DNA from 3 places in the Aurantimonas sp. E1-2-R+4 genome. Region 3 is predicted to be linked to each of the others. Evidence: riboswitches for the same ligand, from Rfam matches in the RefSeq annotation. Region 3 holds a riboswitch; each other region holds the start of a gene.

What was found. Region 3 has a riboswitch for thiamine pyrophosphate ahead of thiC (phosphomethylpyrimidine synthase ThiC). Riboswitches for the same ligand answer to the same signal wherever they lie in the genome.
Region 1: linked by a shared signal. The riboswitch ahead of VQ045_RS19450 (YkoF family thiamine/hydroxymethylpyrimidine-binding protein) and the one ahead of thiC (phosphomethylpyrimidine synthase ThiC) in region 3 are both predicted to bind thiamine pyrophosphate.
Region 2: linked by a shared signal. The riboswitch ahead of thiB (thiamine ABC transporter substrate binding subunit) and the one ahead of thiC (phosphomethylpyrimidine synthase ThiC) in region 3 are both predicted to bind thiamine pyrophosphate.

The regions. Positions count from the first base shown of each region.
Region 1 covers NZ_JAZHLK010000064.1:6,394-16,322, forward strand. The annotation lists gene VQ045_RS19405 (DUF488 domain-containing protein) at 1-79, shown strand, start outside; gene VQ045_RS19410 (cold-shock protein) at 594-1,187, opposite strand; gene VQ045_RS19415 (ABC transporter ATP-binding protein) at 1,614-2,054, shown strand; gene VQ045_RS19420 (C69 family dipeptidase) at 2,056-3,483, shown strand; gene VQ045_RS22095 (LLM class flavin-dependent oxidoreductase) at 3,602-4,012, opposite strand; gene VQ045_RS19435 (ABC transporter substrate-binding protein) at 4,009-4,989, opposite strand; gene VQ045_RS19440 (ABC transporter ATP-binding protein) at 4,994-5,728, opposite strand; gene VQ045_RS19445 (ABC transporter permease) at 5,715-6,482, opposite strand; gene VQ045_RS19450 (YkoF family thiamine/hydroxymethylpyrimidine-binding protein) at 6,522-7,133, opposite strand; TPP riboswitch at 7,123-7,229, opposite strand; partial or broken gene VQ045_RS19455 (IS5/IS1182 family transposase) at 7,495-7,602, opposite strand; partial or broken gene VQ045_RS19460 (IS3 family transposase) at 7,642-8,911, opposite strand; AL1L pseudoknot at 8,473-8,627, opposite strand; partial or broken gene VQ045_RS19465 (P-type ATPase) at 8,964-9,587, opposite strand; gene VQ045_RS19470 (hypothetical protein) at 9,584-9,868, opposite strand.
Region 2 covers NZ_JAZHLK010000005.1:85,542-95,470, forward strand. The annotation lists gene VQ045_RS04060 (TrkH family potassium uptake protein) at 1-985, shown strand, start outside; tRNA gene VQ045_RS04065 (tRNA-Arg) at 1,092-1,168, opposite strand; gene VQ045_RS04070 (type I secretion system permease/ATPase) at 1,506-3,308, shown strand; gene VQ045_RS04075 (HlyD family type I secretion periplasmic adaptor subunit) at 3,353-4,672, shown strand; gene VQ045_RS04080 (thiamine diphosphokinase) at 4,689-5,327, opposite strand; TPP riboswitch at 5,449-5,547, shown strand; gene thiB (thiamine ABC transporter substrate binding subunit) at 5,596-6,618, shown strand; gene thiP (thiamine/thiamine pyrophosphate ABC transporter permease) at 6,674-8,299, shown strand; gene VQ045_RS04095 (thiamine ABC transporter ATP-binding protein) at 8,296-9,033, shown strand; gene VQ045_RS04100 (M48 family metalloprotease) at 9,219-9,929, shown strand, end outside.
Region 3 covers NZ_JAZHLK010000042.1:4,037-13,965, reverse strand. The annotation lists gene VQ045_RS16705 (SMP-30/gluconolactonase/LRE family protein) at 1-244, opposite strand, end outside; gene VQ045_RS16700 (D-alanyl-D-alanine carboxypeptidase family protein) at 485-1,399, shown strand; gene VQ045_RS16695 (ABC transporter ATP-binding protein) at 1,730-2,794, shown strand; gene VQ045_RS16690 (ABC transporter substrate-binding protein) at 2,933-4,249, shown strand; gene VQ045_RS16685 (carbohydrate ABC transporter permease) at 4,372-5,304, shown strand; gene VQ045_RS16680 (carbohydrate ABC transporter permease) at 5,309-6,220, shown strand; TPP riboswitch at 6,312-6,429, shown strand; gene thiC (phosphomethylpyrimidine synthase ThiC) at 6,581-8,395, shown strand; gene thiO (glycine oxidase ThiO) at 8,400-9,377, shown strand; gene thiS (sulfur carrier protein ThiS) at 9,374-9,571, shown strand; gene VQ045_RS16660 (thiazole synthase) at 9,582-9,929, shown strand, end outside.

The DNA.
Region 1 (9,929 bases), on a different contig from region 3:
CAGTGCCAAGCCCACTATCGGTGCGCAACGAACCGAGCAAGGCAAGGTCGTCTATCCCGCGCACAGCTGCGAGGGGTGACGGCACTCGCAGGCTGCAATCGATGGCAGGAGGTCGACCGACACGCATTGTCGCCGAAGCTGTTGACCTTGAGCGCGCAGGCAAGGCGCACCATGTGGCCGCTGGTCGTCCGTGCATTGCTTCGTACATCAACACCCAGCTTGCCCTTCGCCGTGGGCTTGCGTCATTTACCGGCTCGAGTTCTGCCTCGACGCGCGCCAGGATTTTTCCGACCAGCACGGTGAAGGAACCACGCCGAATCAATTGTGTGGGGGCCCTCCGGGCGAGGTTCTACCTTGCCCCACTCTCTGACCGTGGCTGCGGTCCTTTTGGCCCTCCTCGAGCTTCACGAGGATCTCGTCGCGCTCTTACGGCGTGCGCGGCAACATCTCGACGAACTGGGCGCTGCTTATCGACACGGAGAGGCAGCCGCGGCGGACCGGTGCCAGTTCGGTCGAGATGCGCAAGAAGATGTACTTGGCAGCCGACCTAGAAGTGGCGGACTCAATCCGTTGATTTTCATAACTTCGAAATATCAGGCAATACGCACTGAACGTGCCTCAAGTCCTTTGGCACCTTCTGCGTATTGGACCCAAACAACTTGTCCTTCTTCCAGGATGGCAATGCCAGATCGACCAAGCGTCGAGACATGTACGAAGATGTCCTTGCCCCCATCCATCTGGCCGATGAAGCCAAAGCCTTTGTCGGGATGGTAGAACTTGACGACCCCCTTCACCTCACCGACTACAGGTCGGTCGCTGGAAGAGCTCTCCGGCTGGCTATGTGGTGCCCGCCTGCTCGCGGATGCCGGAGCAACATCCAGAACCTCCGCAACATGGGGGCCCTTGTCGCCCGGCTGGATGACCACCTTTATGGCCGTGCCATCCGCAACGGTCTTGTAGCCCGCAGCCTCCAACTGCCGGATGTGGAGAAAAGCCTTGCCGCCATCGGGAGTCTGGACAAACCCAAATCCCTTGTCGGAATTGAACCACAGCACCTCCGCATCCACTCCGTTGGAGAGGCTCCTCGATGGCTGTTTCTGAAAGAAGCTGGGTTCCTGAAAGTTGTGGTCGCCCTCGTCGCTCCATTCGGAACGATGTGATCCACGGCGGTCTCGGTTCTTGGCCATTTGCAGTCTCTTGTTGCTCTGACTGAAGCATATTGAAGACATCGTGCACTGGCCAAGGGGTCAACGCGTTCAATACCAGGCACGCCATTGCCCTGGACGAACGATCGGCAGCATCGCTAGCTGCGCGGCGGAGGTGCGCACCGAGCGATTGAAGCTCGGCAGCCTTCTTCCGTCCGACCTTGGCGCCCGCTTTTGGACCGAGACCAATCCGATTTGCAAGTTCCGAACGCTTCTGGGCGTAATTCAACGTGACAATACCACTGGCCGGGTTTTAAACCGGCGCGGCCGGCCAAAACGGCGCCGCTTCGTGGCCTCACCGCCCTACACACCACGAATTGTCCGGCGGGCAGGCACGACGGCGTCGCCCGCGCCCTCGCTCTCAACCCCAAGCTGAACATCGCGGATGAACCCACCGCTGGTCTCGATATGTCAGTCCAGGGCGAAATCCTCAACCTGATGGCCGATCTTCAGGCCGAGCACGGGCTCGGCTACCTGATCATCACCCATAACCTTCCGGTGGTGCGCCATATCAGCGACCGTCTGGCCATCATGGATCTGGGCCGCATCGTCGAGGAAGGCCCCGCCGACGATATTTTCAACGCGCCAATGCACCCTTATTCCGAAACGCTCGTGAATGGCATACCGCAGCCGGATCCCGACGAGCGACGCACGCATGTGTCGATCTCGGGCGAGGTTCCGAGCCTGCTGAACCGCCCGAAGGGCTGCGATTTCGTAGGTCGCTGTCCCTATGCGAAGGATCTCTGCCGGGCCGTGAGACCACCGCATCTTTGTGAGAACAACGGGCGGATCCATGCCTGCCATTTTCCGCTGAACCAGCCAGCGGAACGCCTGCGAAAGGGAAAATGAATTGAGTTACGGCATCTATATCGGTCGGTCGCATACGGCGACCGGCATCCCCTATCTCGCGGGCTACGGGGACGAGCCGTCCAGCCATTGGCTCGACATCTACCCGCGGCAGGACCACACAGAGGGTGCGACAATCACGGTCGGAGTGACGCCGCAGGCGGACATGCCGGGCCATCTGTCGGGAATTCCCCAGGCGCCCCGGACCTTTCGCAACATGCGCGTCAACTACAGCCACTATCTCGGCGTTCCGGCGCCGCTGACCAACGGGGGGCTGAACGAGCATGGGGTCGCGGTGCGTGATATCTGGTCGAACTCCAGCAAGGCGCTCGTCGAGATCACGCCTAAGGATCAGACCGGGCCGAACTACTCCGATCTCGCGCGCATCGTGGTGGAGCGCGCGCGCTCGGCGCGGGAGGGAGTCGCTCTGATCGGATCGCTGATCGCCAGTCATGGCTACTCTACCTACGGGGGCAATTCACACATCATCGCCGACCCCGATGAGGCATGGGTGGTGATCGAGTTTGCCGGCGGACTGGGCCTCTGGGTCGCGGAACGCCTGGGCGACGACAGCATCCGAGCGTCCCGGCCGGGATACATCGGTGTCATTCCCGAGGCGCCCGACGCGGACTTTCTGTTTCCGCCGCATTTCATCAGCACCGCGCGTCAGCGGGGCTGGTACGATCCGTCCGAGGGTCCGTTTGACGTCAACCGCATCTACGGAGATGGGAAAGGCCCCTGGGTGGGTGCCGTATGGATCGAGGAAGAAATGCACAGCCGTGCGTCGCGCCGCGAAAAGATCGGGCTCGCCGACGTGTTCTGGTCGATTTCGACCGAACGCCTGACCGGCGACACAGCGGGCTACGGACAGGTCGTGCCTCTGGAACATCCCGCCCATCCCGAACTGAGGATGATGTGGCATGCCCCGGTCGGCCCGGTTACTGCCCCACTGATGCCTGTCTGGCTCTGTCAGACCTCGGTGCCGCCAGCCTATCGTCAGCACCGCTATCTGACCTCGGGCGAGAGCGCGCGGTTCCTTGATCGCCGGAAAGAGACCCAGAACCCGGAAGTCGTATCGCGCGTCCCTCAAGGGATCGAGACCGCCGACTCTGCGGCCTACGAATTCAAGCGGCTGATGCACCTGGCCTTTCAGGAACAGGAAAAGCTGCTCGGCGACGTGGGCAGCCACTGGCGCAATATCGAGGCGCTGATCTGCGAGGAGCTCGCCGCCGTTCAGGAGAGCGCTGCGATCCTTTGCGATGCTGGCAAGAGCACGCTGGCGTCACACCTGCTGACAGAGTTCAGCGAAAGATGGTTCGATCGCGCCCTTGCCGACTGCAAGGCGCTCAGCGCAGCAGCCTACGTGACCTTGCGGGCTTCTGACAATCTGAACCTGACCGACGTTCCCCTCGCTCCGCCTCAGGTGTGGTGACGCGGTTCACGGGCGGGGACGAGGTCTTTGGGTCAGCGGGTCAGCGGGTCCACGCGGAGTATTTCAAGATTTCCGAGGACGGCATGGTTGATATCAAGGTATCAGTACTGGACTATGCTCAGGCACCCGCCGTGGCGAGATCGTACTGGACGGATTTGGCGGCTCCGGCACCACTCTGATCGCGGCCGAGCGCACCGGCCGCGTGGTGCGGCTTGTGGAAACGCCGGGCGAGGTGAAGGGGATGGTTGAAGCTGGTCGAGGCGGTACCGATCAGCGTCAGCCGATCGGTCGCTCCGGCCAGCGCCGCCAGTACCATGAGCGGATCGAGCGTCTCGGACGGATGATGCTCTGGACGGTCCTGCAGGCAGAGGATGTCACCCAGAAAGAGGCCGTCGAACCCGGCGGCCTCTGCCTTCCGCGCGCAACTCAGCCAATGCGACAGTTCGAGCGGTGCGGTGGCGCGCATGCCGGGGCTGCGCCAGGCCGCCTCGTGGCTGCCATGCCCAAACAGGACCGCATTCAGGATCACTCGTCCATCCAGCTCTGGTCGAACCAGTCCGCGACATCTCCCGGCCACTCCAGCGGTGCGCCGCTCGGGTCCTTGAGAACGCCGCTGTCGAAGAGGAATTGCGCCATCTCGGCGAAACGATCGGCGTCGATCTTGCCCACGGGGACGTTGCTGTCCCGCATGTAGCCGCCCGCGACGATCTTCTCCATCGAGCCTCGCACCAGCTCCGGGTTCGGGAAGTCGCCGGCGGCGATCAGCAGCTCCGCCGCTTCCTCGGGATGATCGACCGCCCATTCGTATCCGGCCTGCGTCGCTTTCATGAAGACCGTCACCGTCTCCGGATCGTCCTGCAGGATCTCGGCACGGGTGCCGATGTAGCCATTCTGCTGATCGGGGACGCCGTAGTCGGCGTAGATGAAGGAAGACTGCTCGCGCCCCAGAAGCTCGCTGTTCACGCCTTCCCAGGTCGCGACCTCGAGCGTGAAGTCGACGCGCCCCGTCGCCAGCGCCTCGTATGCGCCGGTGCCCAGCGTCACCGTGTCATAGACCGGCTCGCCTCCGTCGTTGCGGATCATCGTCCCGATCAGCGCGTCCTCCCAGGCGCTGCCGAAGCCGGCATAGGTCTTGCCCGAGAGATCCGCCGGGCGGGTGATCGCTTCGTTGGCGCTGTTGTAGACCAGCCGCCCGGCCTCGTGCTGCATCGTGGCCCAGAGGGCGATGATGTCGGCTCCGGCGGGGCGCGCGCTCATGAAACCGAGCGAGGTCATATAGGCGAAATCCGCGACATCGGCGGCCAGCAGCGCGGTCGAGCTGGTGTCCGAATAGGGCAGGATCTCCACCTCCAGCCCGGCCTCGTCGTAAAACCCGCGGTCGCGTGCGACGATCAGGCCGACGTGGTTGGTGTTCAGCGTCCAGTCGAGGGCGATGGTCACCTTTTCCCGGGCCTCGGCGGCGATTGGCAGGGTCAGGCAGGCTGCGAGCAGCAGATTGCGGATCATCGTATCACTCCTTGAGTAGCAGGGTTCTGAGGGTCGTGCGGATTTCGGCCAACGCCACTTCGCTCCGCCTCTCGCGGGGGGTGGTGATGGGGATGTCGGCGACAAGGGGGCCCGGCCGCGCCGACATGACGAGGATGTGGTCGGCCATCTGTGTAGCCTCGTGTAGATCGTGGGTAACCATCAGGACACCGCGCAATGTCTCGGCCAGACGAGCGCAAAGCCAGTCCTGCATCCTGAGCCGCGTCACGGCGTCCAGAGCCGAGAACGGCTCGTCCAGAAGGACGAAACGGCTGTCCTGCACGATCGTGCGCAGGAACGCCGCGCGCTGGCGCATGCCGCCCGAGACCTGGTCGGGATAGAGATCTTCGCATCCCGACAGCCCGAACGGGACGAACAGGTCCGCGACCTTCTCGCGCGCGGCCCTGCGCGGCAGTCCCGCCATCTCGAGCCCGAGCGCCGCGTTGTCGGTGACGGTCAGCCAAGGAAACAGAGCGTCGCTCTGCGGCTGATAGCTGATGCTCGGATGCGGGCGCAGGATCGGTGCGCCGTCGAGCGTGACCCTGCCCTTTGCCTCGATGCCGGGCGGCAGGATGCCGGCGAGCCATTTGAGCACGGATGTCTTGCCGCAGCCCGAGGGCCCAATCAGGCAGGTAATCCGCCCCTCCCGAAGCTCGCACGAAAAATTCGTGACCAGCGTCCGCGCCTCCACCCGGACCGTCAGCCCCTCAACCCGCAGCATCGCGCCCTCGTCGGTGGCCGTGTGCGGTGAGTCGTTCGATCAGGCGCAGCGCACCCAGGAGCAGCAGGGTCAGGCCGGCCGAGACGACGACGGCGGCAAGCACGAGATCGGCGCGGAAACTGTTCTTGGCGGTGAGGATGTAGATCCCGAGCCCTTGCCGCGCGCCGGCATACTCGGCGAAGATCGTCGCGACAATGGCATAGGTGGCCGAAATCCTCAGCCCCGCGAAGAACGACGCCCGCGCCACCGGCAGCGTCGCACGCCGAAAGATGCGGAGTTTGCCGGCCCGCATCGAGGTCAGGAGATCCAGATAGGCCTGCGGCACCTGGCCGTAGCCCGACAGCAGGCTCACGAGGATCGGGAAGAAGGTGACCAGGATGACCAGAAGCACCTTGGGCAACAGCCCGAAGCCGAACCACAGGATCATCAGCGGCGCCAGTGCGACGAGCGGAATGGTCTGGCTGGCGACGAGCAGCGGCATCAGGCCGCGCTGGAGCCAAGGGCTGAAATGCAGGGCGACAGAGGCGGCAAAGGCGAAAAGGACCGAAGTGGAGAAGCCCAGCGTGGCGACCCAGATCGTGCTGAGCGCATGGGGCCCGATCCGCGCGCGCTCGACGATGAGGGATCGCAGCACGTCCGTCGGCGCGGGCAGCACCAGCGGTGAGACCCCGGCAAGCGCGCAATAGACCTGCCAGGCCAGTAGAAGCGCCGAAGCGATCAGCACTGTCGGCAGGATGTGTCGCAGGGATTGCATGACGTCTCCGGACGCGAACCGGCTGTGCGACGGGCGGGGTCAGGCGAAGCTGGGGCTGTTGACGGAGGCTGTCAGGTCGATCGTGACATGTCCCTCGGCAGGACCGAAGCGCAGGAACGCCTGCCGCACCGTCTCGAACACCGCGCCTGCATCGCCGCGCAGCCGCGTGCAGAAGTTCTTGGACTTCAGGAAAGTGCCCGAGCCTTTCAGAAACTCGATGCAACCGTAGATCTCGTCCATGTGGCGGTCCTGGCCCAGCACGTAGAGCGAGAACTGGACGTCGATCCCGACGCCGAGATCCGGCGCGCCGGCGACCGCGTCCCGCGCCAGAGCCTTTCGCTCCTCGAAGGTTTCATCCTGTGCGCGCGCCAGCGTCTCGCAGCGGCAACTGGGATCGTCGGGTTCACCGTAACATCCCCGCGACAGGGTGACATGCATCGTGACATGATCGGGCTGCCGCGCGGCGGCAGCAAACAGATCCCGGATCGCGTCGATCAGCGGATCGGGCGCGCCGACCATCAGGGTCGACATGTCGTCCGTCTCGATCCGCAACTCACTGTAGTAGGGGGTTAGAGCGGCGAGCCCCGATGTGATTACGTCCACGAACTCCGACGTCATCGGATAGAGCGACACCTGCGCGCCTATGAACATGTTTCCTCGCTCCGCCGGCATTACCCGGATCAGCTGTGAAGGGTTCGCGCGGTCTCGCGCATCTCAGCCCCGAACGGAGCACCCCTGGCCATGTCGGCAGATATGTGGCCAGTCGCAGCAGAATGTCAATTCGAGACGAGGCGGATCGTTCTGGCCTCGAATAACTGCGCCCGCCGCACTGCGACCGAATGTGTGCGATGCAGCATCAGTCATAGTGGGCTCCGAGCGGTCATCGCTATAGCGGTGTTTCTTGTACGTCGGCGCGGTCCTGCTCATGCCCCCCCCAACTACACAAAGATCCTTGCCAAGGAAACAACGTGACATCGCCCAAAGTAGTGTTAGAGTCGGTCCGGAAAGTTATTCATTTCAAACAGAGCCTTCGCATCATGAAGCGGATAGACGCCAGTTTGAGGAAGGCGAGCGCGCTGCGCGACAGGTTCTCGAAGTCTTTGGACAGCCTGCGGCATTGAACCGCCCCGGGTTTCCCGGAGACCGTTTGGTTTGAGTTCTACGCGGCGATCGGCATGGCCTCAAGCTGGGCGTAGTATGCGGCTTCCGCCTCGGCGGGAGGAATATTTCCGATCGGCTCGAGCAGGCGGCGATTGTTGAACCAGTCGACCCATTCGAGGGTGGCGAACTCGACCGCTTCGAAGCTTCGCCACGGGCCGCGTCGATGGATTACTTCGGCCTTGAACAGGCCGTTGATCGTTTCGGCCAGGGCGTTGTCATATGAATCTCCGACGCTTCCGACAGAAGGTTCGATGCCGGCCTCGGCCAGACGCTCGGTGTAGCGAATACTGACATATTGGGATCCGCGGTCGGAATGGCACACGAGGCCACCGCCGGCGAAGGGCCGCCGGTCATGGAGCGCCTGCTCCAGGGCGTCGAGGACGAAGTCGGCGTGGGCCGTTCGTGAGACGCGCCAGCCGACAATCCGGCGGGCGAAGGTGTCGATAACAAAGGCCACGTAAACGAAGCCACGCCAGGTGGCGACGTAGGTAAAATCGCTGACCCACAGGGCATTCGGCGACGCAGCCTGAAACTGCCGGTTCACCAGGTCCAGCGGACAGGGCGTAGCCTTGTCGCTGATCGTCGTCTTCACCGGCTTGCCGCGAACGACGCCCTTCAGGCCAAGGCTTCGCATCAGTCGGGCAACGGTGCGGCGGGCGACATCAATGCCTTCACGCTTCATCTGGCGCCAAACCTTGCGAACGCCGTAGACGCCGAAGTTCGCTTCGAAGACACGGCGAATATCCTGGCAGAGTTCGTCGTCGCGACGTTCGCGGGCCGGGCGACGATCAGGATCGCGGTTGCGAGCCGCGTGCTCGTGATACGTCGATGGGGCGATCGGCAGAGTGAGCCATGTCGCGCCATTGGTCCGAGCGACAATGGCGAACGGCAGATCGGCTCGACCCCATAGACGTCACGATGGTTGTCGATGAACGTCGTCATCGTCTGAACGGGCGGTCGAGCTCCGCCTGAGCAAAATACGCCGATGCCTTACGCAGGATCTCGTTGGCCTGCCGCAACTCGCGGTTCTCTCGTTCGAGAGCCTTGATCCGGCCGCGCTCATCGCTCGTCTGACCGGCGCGAACGCCCTGGTCGCGTTCGGCCCGGCGAACCCAGTTGCGCAGCGTCTCGCCGGCACAGCCGATCTTCGCCGCAATCGACGATATCGCCTCCCACTGCGAGGCGTGTTCGCCTTGATGCTCCAAAACCATTCGGACTGCCCGCTCGCGGACCTCCGGCGAATATCTCTTCGATGTCTGTTTCGTCATCATGACCCCATTCTCTCAGGAAATGAGGTCTCCGGGAAACCCGGGGCGGTTCAGTGCTGTCGGCCGCCCGGCGATTGGCGCGCAGGTCGAAAGGTTCGCCCGCGTTGGTCGAACCGCTCATCACGTCCTGCCCATGCTCCAGACGTACGGGCATCGACTCGCCGGTCAGCGCCGACTGGTCGACCATCGCGCGGCTGTTTTCGACTGTGCCGTCGACGGGCGCCACGTCCCCCTGCCGGATCAGCAGAAGATCGCCAGGCTCGACGTCATCCAAGGGCACGTCGTCGAGCGCGCCGTTGCGGTGGCGCGTCGCGGTGCGAGGCACACGAGAGAGAAGATCGCTCATCTCTCGTCGGGCGCGACCCTCGGCGAAGCTTTCAAGGAAGGTTCCCCCCGAATACATCAGCGCCACGACCGCCGCCGCGAGCGTTTCGCCAAACAGCAGTGCCGCCGACATCGACAGTGCGGCGACGATGTCCAGCCCGACCTCGCCTTGCCGCAGACTCCGGACGATCTCCACGACCAAGGCGGCGAGGACCGGCAGGACACCCGCCGCCCAGATCGTATCCGCCAGTTGCGACAGATCGGCAAATGTCAGGCCGAGCCCCCCGACAAGGCCAAGGAATGCAACGGTCAGCAGGGCGGTGTTCAGACGATCGTGGAGGATTGAGTTCAACGGATACCCTGTCCTGGATTCAGCTGCGCGGCTCGGCCATCGGGGTTGGCAGACTCATCCTGCAACGCCCTTGCCACCGCGAAACCATCCCCTGCACTGCGGTGCCCCCCCGGATTGGCCGAGGCATTCCTGTGTCGGGCGCCCGACCCGGGGTTGGTCGCCGCGACCTTCGGTTCGTCGACGGCCACGATGTCGATATCGGGCTCGACACCTCTGTTCCGGAACAGTTTGAGGGTCGCGCAGTCGGCGACCGCGACGAGTTTACCATTCGGCGGGATCATTGGGTTGTGACTCCGAGTTGGGGCCGAGCGCCATGGCCGACGACCAGACCACAGCGAACTC
Region 2 (9,929 bases), on a different contig from region 3:
CGGCGGTCTCTCCCTGTTCCACATGGAGAGTTCGGACAAATCCGAGAAGATCCTGCCGCGCGTCAACCAGTTGGCGGCCGGCCTGATGGCCGCCTATGCGGTGCTGACGGTGCTCTGCGTCATGGCTTATGCGGCCCTCGGCATGAGCTTCTTCGATGCCGTGAACCATGCGATGACGACGTTGGCGACCGGCGGGTTTTCGACCCACGACTCCTCGATGGGCTATTTCGACGACAACGGCATCCTGGCTGTATCCAGCCTGTTCATGGTGCTCGCCTCGCTTCCCTTCGTGATCTACATCCGGGCGCTGCTGCCGCTCCGGTTCCAGCGCTGGAACGATCCGCAGATTCCGGTTTTCCTGGCGACCTGCCTCGTGCTGAGCGTCGCTTTGGCCGCTACCCGCCATGCTCTCAACGCGACGCCCTTCAACGAGGCGTTCGTCAGTTCGGCGTTCAACCTCATTTCGGTGATCACCACCACCGGGTTTGCGTCAGAGGACTATACGCTCTGGTCGAACGCCGCGACGGGCGTCTTCTTCCTCGCCATGTTCCTGGGCGGTTGCGCCGGGTCTACGGCCGGCGGGATCAAGGCCAACCGGCTGGTCATCCTCTTCCTCCTCGTCAAGGCCAGCGCCCGGGGGCTGTTCCGCCCGCACGCGATTCGACGCCTGCGCTACGGCAATCAGGAGGTGACGCCGGAATTGCTGCAGACCGTGACGCTGTTCGTCTTGTTGTTTTTCGGTGTCCTGCTGACCGGCACCGTCGTGCTGACCTCGCTCGGGCTCGACTTTCTGACAGCCTTTTCCGGGGCGCTGACGGCGCTCGCCAATGTCGGTCCGGGATTTGGCCAGATCATCGGCCCGGCCGGCAATTTCGGCAAATTCTCCGATTCGACGCTCTGGGTGCTCTCGGCAATCATGCTGCTCGGGCGGCTCGAGATCGTGACGGTTCTCGTTCTCCTCTTCCCCGCGACCTGGATCGATTGAACGTCGCGGAGCTTCTTTGACGCCGCGACGTTCGACGTCGCCGCACGAGGGTGGAGCCGCCGGTCGCAACGCCTCGCCTACCAGGGTGCCGAGAGTTCGAGACGAATGGTGATCCCGACTGGATTCGAACCAGTGACCCTCAGATTAGGAATCTGATGCTCTATCCTGCTGAGCTACGGGACCACGCCGGGCGCACCATAATCGAATCCCGCCGCCGGCGCCAAGCCTTGTTCGATGAGGCGGATTGGGCCAGCGCCGCCGCCCGTCGTGGCCGCCGCGCAAAGCCTGGCCCACGCCCGCGCAGGGAGATCGCGGCCGCTACGGCGCCCACGGCGCGGGGCGCGCCTGGGCGACCGTATTGTCGTCGCCCGGTAAATGCGTTTGAATGAAACAAGGCAAGTCTCGTGGGGGCCGGCTTCCGACCGCTGTCGCGCGACCGGCAATTTGGGTCGGGGTTTCCACGGCCTTGTGCTATCGAGAGTTACCTCATTGGTGAAAACTGGAGCAGGGCGGGATCGAATTGACCGGATATGATCGACGTTTCGGCCTTGATCTTGCCAGCGGCTTCATCGCTCTGATCGTCTTCAGCTTCGTCATCAACATCCTGCTTCTGATTCAGCCAATCTATCTGCTGCAGATCTATGACCGCGTGCTGTCGTCGGCCTCCGTCGAGACGCTGGCGTTCATTTCCGTCATCGCGGTGGCGGCGCTGGTCTTGCTCGGCGCGGTCGACGCGATCCGTTCGATGATCTGCGGCCGGATCGCCGCTCGGCTGGAGGCCGGGACCGGCGCTCGGGCGCTCATCGGCGCGATGCGCGGCCCGCGAGCCTCGCTCGGCGACGTCCAGCCGCTGCGCGATCTCGCCACGGTCCGCGGGTTCATATCCGGCCGCGCCCTGCTGGCCTATTTCGACCTGCCCTTCGTTCCGTTCTTCATCGGGATTCTCTATTTCATCCACCCGCATCTTTTCTGGCTGACGCTGGGTGGCGCGACCGTCCTGGCTTTGCTCGCCTGGGCCAATCAGCACGCGATGCAGCGCCCGGTCGGCGAAGCCGGCGAGCAGGCGATGGCCGCGATGCTCGCGGCGCAGTCCTTCGCCCGCGGCGCCGAAAGTATCACGGCGATGGGCATGGTGGGCAATGTCGTGGGAGCATGGGGCGGACAGGAAGCGCGGTCGCTCGACGCGCAGGACCGGCTGAACCGCATCAATGCGATCTATGCCGGTGTCTCCCGCACGCTTCGCATCGGATTGCAGATCGCCATCCTCGGCTATGGCGGCTATCTGGTGCTGGCAGGCGAAATGACCGCCGGGATGATCTTCGCCTCCTCGCTGATTTCCGGTCGCGGACTCCAGCCGATCGACCAGGTCATCGCCGGGTGGAAGCCCGCCGTCGATGCGCGCAAGGCCTGGGGCCGGCTAAGCGTGCTGCTCGCCGTGCTTGGAACCAAACCAACCGCGACCGATCTGCCCGATCCCGTCGGGCGCCTGTCGCTCGAGAATGTCGTCGTGTTTCCGCCCAATGCACCGAACGCCGACCCGTTGCTCAAACGGATCTCGGCCGAGATTCCGGCCGGCGACTGCGTCGTGGTGGTTGGCCCCTCGGGCGCCGGCAAATCGACGCTCATGCGCGCCATCGTCGGGGGCCTCGAGATCCGTTCGGGCGCCATTCGTGTCGATGGGGCCGATATCCGCAACTGGGACAGGGAGAATCTCGGACGCCATGTCGGTTATCTGGCCCAGGACGTTGAGCTCCTACCGGGGACGATCGCGCAAAACATCGCCAGATTCGATCCCGACGCGCATGATGAGGCAATCATCGATGCGGCGAGGAAAGCCGAGGTTCACGACCTGATCCAGCGATTGCCGAAGGGCTATGACACGATCATCGGGCCGGCGGGACAGCAATTGTCCGGCGGACAACGCCAGCGCGTCGGTCTGGCCCGGGCATTTTATGGATCGCCGAAGCTGCTCGTTCTCGACGAGCCCAATGCCAATCTCGACACCGAAGGCGAGATGGCGCTGGACAAGGCGCTTGCATCGGCCCGCGAGGGGAAGGTGACGGTGCTCCTGGTCACACAGCGCCGGCCGATTGCCGAACGGGCCGACAAGATCATGATCCTGCGCGACGGGGCCGTGCAGGATTTCGGGCCGCGGCAAGAGGTGTTCGCGCGCCAGGTCCAGAAGGCGAAGGCGGCCCAGGAGGCCGCGCGGGCGGCTTCCAACGATCGGGCGGAGGCCTCGCCGGCATCGTTCCCGGTCGTCACCGGGCGTTTTCCGGCCGTGGTCGCCGGCGGGCGGAACCCCGAGACGGCTGACAGCTGACCGGCGGCTTGATGGCGCGGTCGCCGACAATGGAGCGGATACCCATGACGAAGAACGGCGACGGCTGGGCTAGCGACGTCAAGACCGGAATACGCCTGATCACCGTGACGGGAGTCGCGCTCTCGGCGATCTTCCTGTTGGGCTTCGGGGCTTGGGCCGCACTGGCGCCGCTGGCGAGCGCCGCGGTCGCGCCGGGGGTGGTCGCGGCGGCCGGCAAGAACCAGGGGGTCCAGCATCTGGAAGGTGGGATCGTACGGAGCATCCTCGTGCGCGAGGGCGAGCGCATCAAGGCGGGACAAGCGCTGTTCGCCCTGGATCCGACAGCTCCCAAAGCGCAACGCAATCGTCTGCAGAAACAGATGGTCGGCCTGGAGGCGCGGACCGAGCGGCTGACCTCCGAGCGCGACGGCCTGGAGATGTTGTCGTTTCCGCCGGTGTTGCGTCAGTTGGCCGGGACAGAAGGCATCGGCGATCTTCTCATCGAGCAGGAACGCGAGTTCACCGCCCGATTGGACCGTCACCGCCAGGAACAGGTGATCATGGGCCAGCGTGTCCAGGCCCTCCGCGAGCAGATCGAGGGGATGACCGCGCAGCAGACGGCGATCGAGCGCCAACTCGAAGTCGTTCGGGAGGAAGTGTCGCGCAAGCGCACGCTGCTGGACAAGGGCCTGACCAATCGCTCGGAATATACCGCGCTGCTTCGCAGCGAGGCAGATCTGGTCGGTCAGGTAGGGCAGGGTGTTTCCAGCATTCTGGCGGCGAAAATCCAGATCGTCGAAGCGCAGGCGCAGCTGGCGCGGCTCGAAACGCAGCGCGTCGAGACCGCGGTGACGCAGCTCAATGAAATCCGGGCGCAGATCTCCGATACCGAAGAACAGCTGCGGTCGGCCGAGGATGTGCTCGATCGCATCATCGTTCGTTCGCCGAGCGATGGGATCATCATCAAGATGAGCGTGAATGCCTCCGGCAGCGTAGTGGGGCCTGGCGATCAGCTCCTCGAACTCCTGCCGACCGGCGAAGATCTCCTCATCGAGGCTCGGGTCTCGCCGCAGGATGTCGACGTCATCTCGCTCGGACAAAGGGCCCGGCTGCGGTTCAGCGCGCTCAATACGCGCACCACGCCGACCGTGGAGGCGAAGGTCACCTATCTTTCCGCCGACCGGCTGATCGACCAGACCACCCGGCAACCCTACTACACCGCCCGGCTCAGCATGATCGACGACCTGCCACCCGAAATCAGCCGCGACCAGATTTATCCGGGCATGCCGGTGGAGGCCTATATCGCGACCGGCGAGCGCACCTTCCTGGAATATCTCGCCAAGCCCATCACCGACAGTTTCTCAAGGGCCTTCCGGGAGGATTGAACCGCTCGGCATCGCCTCACCGCACCGTGGGGTCGGCCTGGGCGATCAGCATCGCTGAGCCCTCCTGCAACCCGACGACGATCTCGCCGAGCGCCTCGTTCGATTGGGTCAGGATCGAATGGAACGGCACGTCGACATCGGCCAGCGGCCATTTCGCGCCCACGACTGTCAGTCCCGACAGATCCGAGAATTTCAGGATCGAGAATTGCGCGCCGGGGGTCAGATCGAAGCGGCGCGGCTCCGGGGACAGCGGCCAACCATGCTCACGGCCGTCGAACAGCTCGACATCGAGGCCGCGCGCGGCAAAGCGCAGCGCCAGGATGAGATGGGCGAAGGCATGGTCGCTGCGTGGACCGCCGAGCGCGCCGACAAGCAGCAGCCGGCTCGCGCCCCGAGCGACCGCCGCGTCGATGGCGAGTTCGCCGTCGGTCTGGTCCTTGTCGCTCGGAAAGGTCTCGCGGGGAATGTCGGAGAATTCGCCGGCCGCAATCGCCGGGCTGGAATCGAAATCGCCGACCCACAGTTCCGGGGTGAGCCCCAACGCCGTGGCATGGCGAATTCCGTCGTCGGCGGCGATCACTCGCGTGCCGGATACTGCATTAACAAGGGCGGGTGTCGGATCGACGCGGCCGGCAAGAAGAATCGTGAAGCGCATGGCGCCGTGATCTAGCGCGTGGAAGCGGCGAAGGGGAGGGGGAAACGCGCCCACCCGCTCGAAGTAGCGGCCGTTGGACCGGTTGCCCTTGCCGGTGGCGGAGCTTGCCGCTAAATCTTCGGCAGCTCACACGGGGTGCCTTCGGGCTGAGAGGCGTCGCGCCAACCCGTCGAACCTGATCCGGATCGTACCGGCGGAGGGATTGCGGGCGTTCGCGAGGTCCTCGCGGCGCGGCTCTTCCGACGTCGCCGCATCGAGAGGCCCCTTTATGATTACTATCCCACCGCAGCTTTTGTCCGGTGCGGCTGTCCTCGCCGTGCTGTCCACCTTCGCCGCTCCCGCCTTGGCGCAGGATGGCAAGCCGACACTCACCGTCTACACCTATGAGAGCTTCACGCCCGAGTGGGGGCCGGGGCCTAAGATCGAGGCGGCGTTCGAGGCGGTCTGCGATTGCGACCTGACATTCGTCGGCCTGGAGGATGGGGTCGCGATCCTCAACCGGCTGAAGCTGGAGGGCGAAACGAGCGACGCCGACATCGCCCTCGGGCTGACCTCCGACCTCATTCCGGAAGCCAAGGCGACGGGCCTGTTCGCCGACAGCGGCGTCGATCTGTCCAAGCTGACGGTGCCGACGGGCTTTTCCGATCCGGTCTTCGTGCCCTACGACTATTCCTATCTCGCCGTCGTCTACGACACCGAGGCTATCGACAATCCGCCGAAGAGCCTCGACGACCTCGTGTCCGGCGATTCCGAGCAGAAGATCGCCATCGAGGACGCGCGGACCTCGACGCCGGGGCTCGGTCTGCTTCTGTGGATGAAGGCGGTCTATGGCGAGGAGGCGAAAGCCAAGTGGGCAAAGCTCTCCGACCGCATCCTGACCGTCACGCCCGGCTGGAGCGAGGCCTATGGCCTGTTCACCAATGGCGAGGTGCCGCTGGTGCTGAGCTATACGACATCGCCGGCCTATCACATGGTCGAGGAAGGCTCCGAGCGCTATCAGGCCGCGGCCTTTTCGGAAGGCCAGTATCTCCAGATCGAGGTCGCGGGCCTGCTCAAGAACGCCGATCAGCCGGATTTGGCGCGCCAATTCCTAAAATTCATGCTGACCCCCGAAATCCAGTCGATCATTCCGACCACCAACTGGACGCTGCCGGTGATCGACGGCATCGAAATGCCGGAGGCGTTCGACCGGTTGGTCAAGGTGGAGACGCCGCTGTTCATCGATCCCGAGACGGTTGCGGCGAACCGCAAGGCCTGGACGCAGGAATGGCTCGAGGCGATCGGCCGCTGATGCGCCTGGGCGTCCGCGTTGGACGGCGCGGCAGGGCTCGATCGCGCGCGCGGCCATGACCGGCTCCACCGACCGGACCCTTCGCATCGGCCTCGGTTTTGCCGCCGCCGCGGCCCTGATCGTCTTTCTCGGCGGCGCGTTCGTGTTCCTGCTCGCGGCGACGGGCGCCGTGCCCGATCTGCCGGCACTCTTCGCCGACCGCTATATCCGGGGCGTCGTGCTCTTCACCATGGAGCAGGCGGCGCTGTCGACGCTCTTGTCACTTGCCGGCGCGGTGCCGCTGGCCGTCGCGCTCCACCGCGCGCGCTTTCCCGGACGCCGGGCGGTGCTGCGGCTGTTCCTCTTGCCGCAGGCGCTGCCAGTTCTCGTCGGGGCGCTGGCCATCATCACGATCTGGGGTCGCAACGGCGTGCTGTCCGGCGCCTTCGCCGCGATCGGGCTGCCGCGGCTCGACGTCTATGGCCTGGCCGGCATCCTGATTGCGCATGTCTTTTTCAACTTGCCGCTCGCCGCCCGGCTGATGGTGGCGGCGCTGGATCGCGTGCCGGCCGAAAGCTGGAAGCTCGCCGGGCAATTGTCTCTCACGCCGCTCGCCACCTTCCGGCTGCTCGAATGGCCGGCGATCCGCGCTAGCCTGCCGGCGGCGGCGAGCCTCGTCTTCATGCTCTGCGTGACGAGTTTCACGCTCGTCCTCGTCCTCGGCGGCGGACCCCGCGCGACGACGCTGGAAGTCGCGATCTATCAGGCGCTTCGCTATGAGTTCGACCCCGGTCGGGCGATCGCGCTGTCCCTCCTGCAAATCGCCCTGACCGCCATCATCCTGTGGTTCGCGACCCGGCTCGGCGGTGATGTCGCGGCCGGGTTCGGCCTCGGCGGCCGGGCGTTGCGCTACGACCGGCCGAGCCGGGTGAGGGCGGCAATGGATGCCGCGATCCTGTCGCTCGGAGTAGCCTTCGTCCTGTCGCCCTTCGTCGCGGTTCTGGTGCGCGGATTGCAGGCGGACCTCGTCTCGCTCGCCGTCGATCCGGCGGTCCGGCGCGCGGCGCTGACCAGCCTGGCGATCGCCCTTGCCGCGGCATCGCTGGCGCTTCTCGTCTCGGTCCTGGTGATCCTCGCCCTCGAAGCCTTGCGCGGCGCGCCGTCCGGGGCGCGTCGTGGCCGGGACACGGCGCGCAAGGGGCTGGAGACGGCCGCCAGCCTCGTTCTCGTGGTGCCGCCGATCGTCGTCGGAGCCGGCTGGTTTCTGGCGTTGCGTCAGGTCACCGACGTCTTCGCCGCCGCGCCTTATGTCGTCGTCGCAACCAACGCCGCCATGGCCGTGCCGTTCATCGTGCGGATCGTCGGGCCGGCGCTGGCCGCTGCCAATCAGGCGACCGGGCGACTGGCGGACAGTCTGGGGCTCGCCGGCCTGTCGCGGCTGCGCTTCGTCGATTGGCCGGCCATGCGTCCCGCGCTCGGCCTCGCCTTCGCCTTCGCGCTGGCGATTTCGCTCGGCGATCTCGGCGCGATCGCCCTGTTCGGCAACCAGGACCTCGTCACGCTGCCCTATCTGCTGTTGCAGCGCATGGGGAGCTATCGCACCAGCGACGCGGCCGGTCTGGCGCTGATTCTCGGAATTTTGTGCCTCGGCCTGATGGTGCTGGCCGAGCGCGGGCTGGCAGGCGCGGGAGAAAAGCGATGAGCGAGGTGCCGGCCTTATCCTTCGAAGACGTTCGCCTGGCCTATGAGGGCAGCGACATGCGGTTCGATCTCAAGGTGATCGAGGGCGAATGGCTGGCGGTGATCGGCCCGAGCGGCGCGGGAAAGTCGACGCTGCTCGATCTGGCGGCCGGTTTCGCGACCCCCGATTCGGGACGGGTCGGCATCGCCGGCTCCGACATGAGCGGGGTCGCCCCCGCCGAGCGGCCGCTCAGCATCGTCTTTCAGGAGAACAATCTGTTCCCCCATCTCGACGTGTTTCGTAACGTCGCGCTCGGCATCGCCCCGAATCTTCACCTGTCCGAGGACGACCGGCGCCGCGTCTTGGAGGCGCTGGAGGCCGTCGGCCTTGCGGGTTTCGAAGCCCGTCGTCCCGCCGCGATGTCCGGCGGCGAACGCCAGCGCGTCGCGCTCGCTCGCGCTTTCCTCCGCGATCGTCCGCTGCTGCTGCTCGACGAGCCCTTTGCGGCGCTGGGGCCAGCGCTGCGCAAGGAAATGCTGGGGATGCTGAAGACGCTTCGTGCGGAACGCGCGCCGCGTCCCATGACCGTGGTGATGGTGACCCATCATCCGGACGACGCGGCCGACCACGCCGATCGCGTCGCATTCCTCGATCGAGGCGTGGTGCTCGCGGTGGGGCCGACGCGCGCGATCCTGTCGGGCCGGACCGATCCGCGTGTCGCCCGCTATCTCGGCACAAAGGTTTCTGATTCATGACGCATTTCCGGCAAATTTGCTTGTTAGCCGGGAAGGCATCCATGATGAGGGGGCGCGCCGCGGATTTGCGACGTCGTGTTGCGGATCGATCCTTCCGCGGAGCGTGGCGTTTCGGCTAAGGGTCTTGTGCGAACAGGGCAGAGCTGAATTTCTGCGGCATATTGGCGGGGGCGGTGATCGCACCGATGGAAATGATGTCCGGGGTCTGGTCCGCAAGGCGTGTGACACGCGCGGCGCTTCGCGGCGCGGCGCTGGCCGCGTTGATGGCGGTTGGCGCGTGTACGTCGTTGGAGGCGAGCCTGGACGGTCTGGCCGGCGATGTCGGCCGCGACGCCAAGTCCGGCTATGCGGCGACGCGCCAGCCGATCACCTTCGAAAACATCCAGCAGGGCGACCCGCAATCGGTCATCGGACGGGCGCAGCATCCGAAGATCCTGGCGGCGTATGGTGGCGCCTATTCCGATCCGAAACTCGAACGAACCCTGGCGACGGTCGTCGGCAAGCTTCAGGCGGTGACGGAGGATCCGAACCGCGCCTACCGAATTACCGTTCTGAATTCTCCGAACGTCAACGCCTTCGCGCTGCCGGGCGGCTACGTCTATGTGACCCGCGGTCTGCTGGCGCTGGCCAACGATTCCGCTGAAGTGGCCGCCGTGATCGGTCACGAGATGGGCCATGTCACCGCCAATCACGGCATCGAGCGCCAGCAGCGCGAGCAGGCGGCCGAGATCGCCAGCCGCGTCGTGAACGAAGTTCTGGCCAGCGAGCCGGCCGGGGAGATCGCACTCGCCCGCAATCGGTTGAATCTCGCTCAGTTCTCTCGCAAGCAGGAATTGCAGGCCGATGTGCTCGGCATCCGCCACGTCGCCCGTGCCGGCTACGACCCGTTTGCGGCT
Region 3 (9,929 bases):
GAAGATAAAGGCCATCCTCCGCCGCGATCAGCTGGCGCTCGGCATCGACGACGGCGAGGGCGCTCGCCATGAAAGGCAGGGGATGGACGGTCGCTTCCGCCGCGTCTCCGCCTTTTTCCAGCAGGGATCGGCCCTCGATGTCGAACCACCACGCCGTGCCGGTCGCCGGATCGTAAGTCGGACCCTCGCCCAGCTGGCAGGCGATGTCGCAATAGAGGCTGACGGAAATTTCGGCGTCGGTCATCGGCGGTCCAGACTTTTCTATCAACCAAGAATGGCCCGTTCGCCCGGCCCTGTCGATCCGGCCCTGTCGATCCGGCGCGACGAGCCCGAGATGGGACAAGACACGTCCCGGCGCTCGTCGCTCCAATGTGCCCTCCGCAACACATTGGTCGTTAAACAAGATTCAAGATCGCAGGGTTAGTTTGACAGACAGCGCCGTGGCCAACTAGCTCCCGGCAAGCCAATCGAGAGCCCCGCCCCAGTGACGTTCCGCCTTTTCGCCCGGCCCGGCCTTGTCGCGCCCTTCAAAGCGACGATCGCCGCGCTCCTCGCGCTGTCGCTCGTCGCCTGCCAGTCGACGGAGCTGACGACCGCCGGCTTGATGTCAGCGAGTGGGCCACGCGCGGCCAGTGCCCTCGCCGGCGAAGCGGAGATCCGCGGGCAGTCCACGCTGGTCCTTGATTACGCCAGCGGCCGCACGCTCTACGAGGAGGCGGCCGACGGCCTGCGCTATCCGGCCTCGCTGACCAAGATGATGACGCTCTATTTGCTGTTCGAGACGATCGGCGAGGGTCGCCTCTCGCTCGACAGCGAGCTTGTCGTCACCGAGAACGCGGCGTCGAAGCCGCCGGCCAAGATCGGCCTCAAAGCAGGATCGACGATCCGCGTCCGCGACGCCGCCCAGGCGATCGCGGTGAAGTCGGCCAACGACGTCGCGACCGTCATCGCGGAAAACCTCGGCGGCTCGGAAGATGGTTTCGCGGCGGCGATGACGGCGAAGGCCCGCTCCCTCGGCATGAGCCGGACGCAATTCGCCAACGCCTCCGGCCTGCCCGATCCGCGCCAGATCTCCACGGCGCGCGACATGGCGACGCTCGGCCGCGCCTTGCTGTCGCGCTTTCCCCAGTATGCGCCGCTGTTCAGCGTGACCGAGTTCGAATATGGCGGCAAGAGCTTCAAGGCGACGAACAAGCTTCTCGGCAAGGTGCCTGGCGTCGACGGTTTGAAGACCGGCTATATCCGCGACGCAGGCTTCCACCTCGTCGCGACCGCCAAGCGCGGCGGACGCCGGATCATCGTCGTCGTGATGGGCGGCGAAAAAGGCAAGGAACGCGACGCCAAGGTGGCCGCGCTGATCGACCAATATCTCGGCGCTGCCCAGTTCGCCGAGCGCTGAGTCTGGCGCCCGGCCGGCTTCGCGAAAAGTCCGGCGATCCGGCAATATGACAGCTACGACATTGGTTTTCTCGCCGTTCGAGGCTCTGGCCCGGCAACGGCCGGCTGATCCCGCACGGCAAACGGGAATCCGCCATTGACGGGATGCCCCGGCGGGGTCGACAGTGGATTCTTCGATCACCGGACGCTGATCGACAAAAATCGCTTGCAAAAGCCCGCAGATCGTAGCGTTTTGCAATTAAGGTATACGAAAGGCGACAGGCCCGATTGCGTTGTGTGGCCGAAGCGGACAGTATGCCGGCAACGAAAAGAATCCATTGTGGGGAAGCGAATGGCATCGGTGACGTTCCGGGACGTGCGCAAGGCGTTCGGTCCGGTGGAAGTGCTGCATGGCGTCTCGATCGATATCGAGGAGGGGCAGTTCGTCGTGCTGGTGGGCCCGTCGGGCTGCGGCAAGTCGACACTGCTGCGCATGCTCGCGGGGCTGGAGCACATCTCTTCCGGTGAGATCCTGATCGGCGACCGGGTGGTCAATGCCTTGCCGCCGAAGGACCGCGATATCGCCATGGTCTTCCAGAACTATGCGCTCTACCCGCACATCTCCGTGGCGGAGAACATGGCGTTTTCGTTGATGCTGAAGGGTGCCTCGAAGAACGAGATCGAAGCCCGGGTCAAGCCCGCCGCCGAAATCCTCGGCCTGACCCATCTGCTCGACCGTTATCCGCGCCAGCTTTCCGGCGGCCAACGCCAGCGCGTCGCCATGGGGCGGGCGATCGTGCGCGAGCCGCAGGTGTTCCTGTTCGACGAGCCGCTGTCGAATCTCGACGCCAAGCTGCGCGTCTCGATGCGCTCCGAGATGAAGAATCTCCACCAGCGCCTGAAGACCACCACCGTCTACGTCACCCACGACCAGATCGAGGCGATGACCATGGCCGACAAGATCGTCGTCATGCACGACGGGATCGTCGAGCAGGTCGGCACGCCGCTGGAGCTCTACGACCGTCCCGACAATCTTTTCGTCGCTGGTTTCATCGGCTCGCCGGCGATGAACATGGTGACCGGCGCGGCCGATCCGGACGACCGAACATATTTCGTCACGGGCGATGGACATCGACTGCCGATCGCGCGGCCGGGCAAGGTCGAGCCTGGACGCGAGACGATCTACGGCGTGCGACCGGAGGGGATGAGCCTCGGCGGTGACGTGCCGCTCAAGGTCGAGGTGGTTGAGCCGACAGGCTCCGAGACCCACGTCATCGCCAAGCTTGGCCAGACCGAGATAATCTGCGTCTTCCGTGAGCGCATTTCCGAAGGGCCGGGAGACGAGCTGCGGGTGTCGATCGACCCGAACGCGGTGCATCTGTTCGACGCCAAGTCCGGGGCGCGCGTCTCGGAGTGATCTCAGTCGGCACGCGTCTGGCCTAAGCGGCCTGTCGATGCCAACAATGAGAGACTAAGCCAGACAGACCGTCGCGGCAGCGGGAGGCCGCCGACGGAGAGTGCAGGGAGCGCTTCCGCTCAAGAGGAGGAGATAGCAATGACGATCAATCGCAGAACACTTCTACAGGGTACGGCGGGCCTCGCGGCGAGCGCGGCATTCGGCGGAATGCTCGGAAATGGCCGCGCCTTCGCGCAAGGGGCCATGCCGGAATTCAAGCCGGAAGAGGGCGCAAGTCTCAGGCTGCTTCGCTGGGTGCCGTTCGTGTCCGGTGAGGAAGAAGCCTGGAACGCCAACACCAAGGCGTTTACCGAGGCGATCGGCGTCGAGGTCCAGATCGACCAGGAAAGCTGGGAGGACGTGCGTCCCAAGGCGGCCGTCGCGGCCAATGTCGGCTCCGGCCCCGATATGGTGATGAGCTGGTTCGACGATCCGTTCCAGTATCCCGACAAGCTCGTCGACGTCACCGACGTCGCCACCGCGCTCGGCGAGCAGAGCGGCGGCTGGTACGAGGGCCTGGAAGGCTACGCCAAGCAGGGCGACAAGTTCATCGCCGTCCCGCTGACCGCGATCGGCAACGCCATCTGCTATCGCGACAGCCATATGAAGGCGGCCGGGTTCGACGAGTTCCCGCAAGATACCGACGGCTTCCTCGAGCTTTGCAAAGCGATGCAGGCCAAGGGCACGCCCGCCGGATTCCCGCACGGCAAGGCCGTCGGCGACGGCAACAACTACGCGCACTGGCTGTTGTGGAGCCATGGCGGCATGACCGTCGACGAGAGTGGTAAGCCGGCGATCGACAGCCCCGAGACCAAAGCCGCGATCGAATACGCCAAGGCGCTCTACGCGACCTTCATCCCGGGCACCGAGAGCTGGCTCGACATCAACAACAACCGCGCCTTTCTGGCCGGACAGATCTCGCTGACGGCAAACGGAGTCTCACTCTACTACGCCGCCAAGAAAGACCCCGCGATGGCGGAGATCGCCGAGGACATGCGCACGACCAACCTGCCGATCGGTCCGGTCGGCAAGTCGGTGGAACTGCACCAGACCTCGACGATCAACGTCTTCAAGCACACCAAATACCCGGAGGCGGCCAAGGCCTACATCGCCTTCATGTACCAGCCCGATCAGATGAACGCCTGGATTCAGGGTGCCAGCGCCTATTGCTGCCAGCCGTTGAAGGCGTTCGCCGACAATCCGATCTGGACCTCGGACCCGATCCACGAGCCCTATTCCAAGGCGTCGGCGAGCTTGCGCCCGAACGGCTTTGCCGGGCCGCTCGGACCCTCGTCGGCCGGCGTGATGGCCGACTATGTGGTCGTCGACATGTTTGCGGAGGCGGTCACCGGTCAACGGACGGCCGAAGAGGCGATCGCCAACGCCGAGCGGCGTATCGCCCGCTACTACCGCTAACCAAACGAGGGGCGCCGGCGATCGCTGGCGCCCCTTGGCGTTTTCGACCATCAAGACCGCAGCGATGTGGCGTGATTTACCCGATCCCGTGGGCCGGGCAGCAAAAGAGGAACGAGCAAGCGATGTCGAGCGTCCAGGCGGTACCGCGGCCATCCATCCTGCGCCGGTTCGTGCAAAGCCGGAACGGCCTCGGGCTGCTGTTCATGCTGCCGGCGGCGATCTTCTTGCTGTTCTTCCTCACCTATCCGCTCGGGCTCGGCGTCTGGCTGGGCTTTACCGATACGACCATCGGTCGCACCGGCGTCTTCGTCGGTCTGGAAAACTACGCCTGGCTGTTCGACGATCCGGTGTTCTGGCTGTCGGTCTACAACACCGTCCTCTACACCTTCGTCGCCTCGGTGCTGAAGTTCGTGCTCGGCCTTTGGCTGGCCCTGATCCTCAACGAGCGCCTGCCGTTCAAGAACTTCTTCCGAGCGATCATCCTGCTGCCCTGGGTGGTGCCGACAGTCCTGTCGGCGCTAGCCTTCTGGTGGATCTACGATTCACAGTTCTCGATCATTTCCTGGGTGCTCATGCAGTGGGGCTGGATCGACACGCCGATCAACTTCCTCGGCGATCCGAACAAGGCCCGCGCCTCGGTCATCGCGGCCAATGTCTGGCGCGGCATTCCGTTCGTGGCGATCTCGCTGCTCGCGGGGCTGCAGACGATCCCGCAATCGCTGAACGAGGCCGCGGCGCTCGACGGCGCGACGCCGTGGCAGCGTTTCACCAAGATCACCCTGCCGCTGCTGACGCCGATCATCGCCGTGGTGATGACCTTCTCGGTGCTGTTCACCTTCACCGATTTCCAGCTGATCTACGTCTTGACGCGCGGCGGCCCGGTCAACGCGACGCATCTGATGGCGACGCTCTCGTTCCAGCGCGCCATTCCCGGCGGCCAGCTCGGTGAGGGCGCGGCGATCGCCGTCGCCATGATTCCTTTCCTGCTCGCCGCGATCCTGTTCTCGTTCTTCGGGCTACAGCGACGCAAATGGCAGCAGGGCGCGGCCGACTGAGGAGATGACCCCCGTGAGCCAAAAAACGCTTCCCGGCCGCACCGTCGCCGTGCATGACGACACCGAAGGCATGCAGCAGTTCAACTCGCTGCCGCGCCGCATCCTCGTGGTCTATCTGCCCTTGGCGGTGTTCGTGTTCGTGCTGCTGTTCCCATTCTACTGGATGGCGATCACGGCGGTAAAACCGAACCACCAGCTGACCAACTATACCGACTATAGCCCGTTCTGGGTGGTCAAGCCGACGCTCGAGCATATCCGCTTCCTGCTCTTCGAGACCTCCTATCCGGGCTGGCTGTGGAACACCATGCTGGTCTCCGTTGCCTCGACGGCGATTGCGCTGGCCGCCTCGGTCTTCGCCGCCTACGCGATCGAACGGGTGCGCTTCACCGGCGCGCGGGTCACCGGTCTGTTGATCTTTCTCGCTTATCTCGTGCCGCCGTCGATCCTGTTCATTCCGCTCGCCTTCATCGTTTTCAATGTCGGCATCTTCGATTCCCGGCTGGCGCTGATCCTGACCTATCCGACCTTCCTCATCCCGTTCTGCACCTGGCTGCTGATGGGCTATTTCCGCACCATCCCCTTCGAGCTGGAAGAGAGCGCGCTGGTGGACGGGGCGACGCGCTGGCAGATCCTGACCAAGGTGGTGCTGCCTTTGGCCGTGCCCGGCCTGATCTCCGCCGGCATCTTCGCCTTCACGCTGTCCTGGAACGAGTTCATCTACGCGCTGACCTTCATCTCCTCGTCGGAGAACAAGACAATCCCGGTCGGCGTGCTGACCGAGCTTGTGCGCGGCGACATCTACGAATGGGGGGCGCTGATGGCCGGGGCTCTGCTCGGCTCGCTCCCCGTCGTCATCCTCTACTCCTTCTTCGTCGACTATTACGTCTCGTCGATGACCGGCGCGGTGAAGGAATAGGCGCTTCGGCGGTGCTTTCACGACATTTGGCGGTCCGGTCTCCGGGTCGGCGCAGATCGCCGTTGACTTTGGCCGCTGAATTGATAGCGTTCGCTCGTCCAAGGGGAGTTCCGGCAAGGAACTGAGAGGCCGACGGCTCAAGAAGCGCGCGGCGACCCTACGAACCTGATCCAGTTGACACTGGCGTAGGGATGGAGTGAGCCGCTTCCCGATCCGTTCTCCCCTTTGACGACCCGCCGCCTACGCGGCGCGTTCTCTGGCGACGACAATCGGGAAGAGGCATCGGGAAACCCCCGGTGTGAAACGGCCCAATCTTACCCAAACCGCGGAACTGGATCTCCTCGTCGAACAGGAGAGCCTATGAACGCCCTGACACCCACCGTAACCAGCGGCCCGCTGCCTGCATCCCGCAAGATCTGGCGCGCCGGGACACTCCACCCCGAAGTACGCGTCCCGATGCGCGAAATTTCGGTGCATCCGACCGCCGGCGAGCCGCCGGTCACCGTCTATGATTCCTCCGGCCCCTATACGGACGACACGGCAACGACGGATATTGCCGCCGGCCTTCCCCGCAAGCGGCGGGACTGGACGCTCGCCGCGGGAGACGTCGAGGACTATGCCGGCAGGGTGGTCCGGCCGGAAGACAACGGCGTCACCTCCGACGCCAAGCGCGTTCCCACCTTTCCCGTCTCCCATGCGCCGCTGCGGGCGAAGGGCGGCAAGGCCGTCACCCAGATCGCCTATGCCCGCGCCGGCATCGTCACCCCGGAAATGGAGTTCGTCGCGATCCGCGAGAATCTCGGGCGCGAGCAGGCCAAGGCCGAGCTGGAGCGGGACGGCCATCCGTTCTCCGCGACGATCCCCGATTTCATCACCCCCGAATGGGTGCGCGACGAGGTCGCCTCGGGGCGGGCGATCATTCCCGCCAATATCAACCATCCCGAACTCGAGCCGATGGCGATCGGGCGCAATTTCCTGGTCAAGATCAACGCAAATATCGGCAATTCGGCCGTGACCTCGTCGATGGCCGAAGAGGTCGAGAAGATGGTCTGGTCGATCCGCTGGGGCGCCGATACGGTCATGGATTTGTCGACCGGTCGCAACATCCACGACATTCGCGAGTGGATCATCCGCAACGCGCCGGTGCCGATCGGCACCGTGCCGCTCTACCAGGCGCTGGAGAAGGTCGACGGCATCGCCGAGAATCTGACCTGGGAGGTCTATCGCGACACGCTGATCGAGCAGGCCGAGCAGGGTGTCGACTATTTCACCATCCATGCCGGCGTGCGGCTGCGTCACATCCCGCTCACCGTCGAGCGGGTCACCGGCATCGTCTCTCGCGGCGGCTCGATCATGGCCAAATGGTGCCTGCACCACCACAAGGAGAGCTTCCTCTACGAGCATTTCGAGGAAATCTGCGACATCTGCCGGATGTACGACGTGTCTTTCTCGCTCGGTGACGGCCTGCGTCCCGGCTCGATCGCCGACGCCAACGACAAGGCACAGTTCGCCGAACTGGAAACGCTCGGCGAACTGACGCAGATCGCCTGGGCCAAGGACTGCCAGGTGATGATCGAGGGGCCCGGTCATGTGCCGATGCACAAGATCAAGGAAAATGTCGATCTGCAGATGAAGGTCTGCGGCGAGGCCCCGTTCTATACGCTCGGGCCCTTGGTCACCGACATCGCGCCGGGCTACGACCATATCACCAGCGGCATCGGCGCGGCGATGATCGGCTGGTTCGGCACGGCCATGCTCTGCTACGTAACGCCCAAGGAGCATCTGGGCCTGCCCGACCGCGACGACGTCAAGGTCGGGGTGATCACCTACAAGATCGCCGCCCACGCCGCCGATCTCGCCAAGGGCCACCCGGCCTCGCAGCTGCGCGACGACGCGCTGTCGCGGGCCCGATTCGAGTTTCGCTGGGAGGACCAGTTCAACCTCTCGCTGGATCCGGAAACGGCGCGCTCGCTGCACGACGAGACGCTGCCCAAGGAGGCGCACAAGACGGCGCATTTCTGCTCCATGTGCGGCCCGAAATTCTGCTCCATGAAGATCTCCCACGATATCCGCGCCGAGGCGCAGAAAGAGGGGATGGAGGAGATGGCCCGCAAATACCGTGAGGGCGGCGACCTTTATATGCCGGCGAACGCGGCCGGCGAGGCGGCGGAGTAGGCCGATGCCGATCGCGGTTCTCGGCGCCGGCGTCGCGGGGCTGGCCTCGGCCACCGTGCTCGCCGAGCGGGGCGCTTCGGTGACGGTGTTCGAGCGTGGCGCCGCCATCGGCGAGGGTGCGGCGTCGCGTCTCGCCGGCGCCATGCTGGCGCCGTGGTGCGAGCGCGAAAGCGCCGAGGCCGAGGTGGTCCGGCTCGGCGCCGGCGCCGCCGACTGGTGGGCGGCCCGCGTTCCCAGTGTGGCGCGGCAGGGCAGCCTGGTCCTCGCGCCGCCGCGCGACCGGGCGGAGCTCGACCGTTTCGCCCGGCGCACCGACCATTTCGAACGTATCGGCGCCGAGGAAATCGCCGAGCTGGAACCCAGCCTCGCCGGGCGGTTCCAGGCAGGGCTGCTGTTTGCGGAAGAGGCGCATCTGTGCCCGCGCTGCGCCTTGAAGGCGCTGGCCCGGCGGCTGGAGGGGATGGGGGTCGCATTCCATTTCGGTGAGGACGGGCGCGCTGCGTCCGCGGGCTTCGAAACGGTCATCGATTGCCGTGGTTTTGCCGCCCGCGAGACCTTGCCGGAGCTGCGCGGCGTGCGCGGTGAAATGGTGCTGCTGCGGACGGGCGAGGTGTCGCTGTCGCGGCCAATCCGTCTCCTGCATCCGCGTCAGCCGATCTACGTCGTGCCGCGTGTGGACGGCATCTTCATGGTCGGCGCGACGATGATCGAGAGCGAAAACCGGGGCGCGATCACGCTGCGCTCGGCGGTCGAGCTTTTGTCGGCCGCCTACGCGCTGCACCCGGCTTTCGCCGAGGCGGAGATCCTCGAGACCGGCGTCGGGATTCGGCCGGCCTTTCCCGACAACCTGCCACGGGTGACGCGGCAGGGACGGGTGATCTCGGTCAACGGTCTTTACCGCCACGGATTTCTGCTGGCGCCGGATGTCGCGGGGCGGGCGGCCGATCTCGCCCTCGGCAAGAGCGGGAGGGTTGCGGCGTGACGATCAAGCTGAACGGCGAGGCGCGCGAGGTCGCGGCGACGACACTCGATGCTCTTCTGGTCGAACTCGGGCTGGCGGACGCGGTCGTCGCCACCGCGCGCAATTGTGATTTCGTGGCGAAAGAGGACCGACCGGCGACACCGGTCGTCGACGGCGATGCGATCGAAATCGTCGCGCCCATGCAGGGAGGCTAGGAGATTGTCGATGGACATTTACGGACGCCACCACGCCTCGCGGCTGATGCTCGGCACCGCGCTCTATCCGTCGCCGGCGATCATGGCCGACGCCGTGCGCGCTTCCGGGGCGGAACTCGTCACCGTCTCGCTCCGCCGCGAGAGTGCCGGAGCGAAGGCCGGGCAGGGCTTCTGGGACCTGATCCGCGATCTCGGCGTGCAGGTGCTGCCCAATACGGCTGGCTGCCATACGGTGAAGGACGCGGTGACGACCGCGCAGATGGGCCGCGAGATCTTCGACACCACGCTGGTCAAGCTGGAGGTGATCGGCGAGGCCGACACGCTGCAGCCCGATCTCTTCGGCTTGGTCGACGCGGCG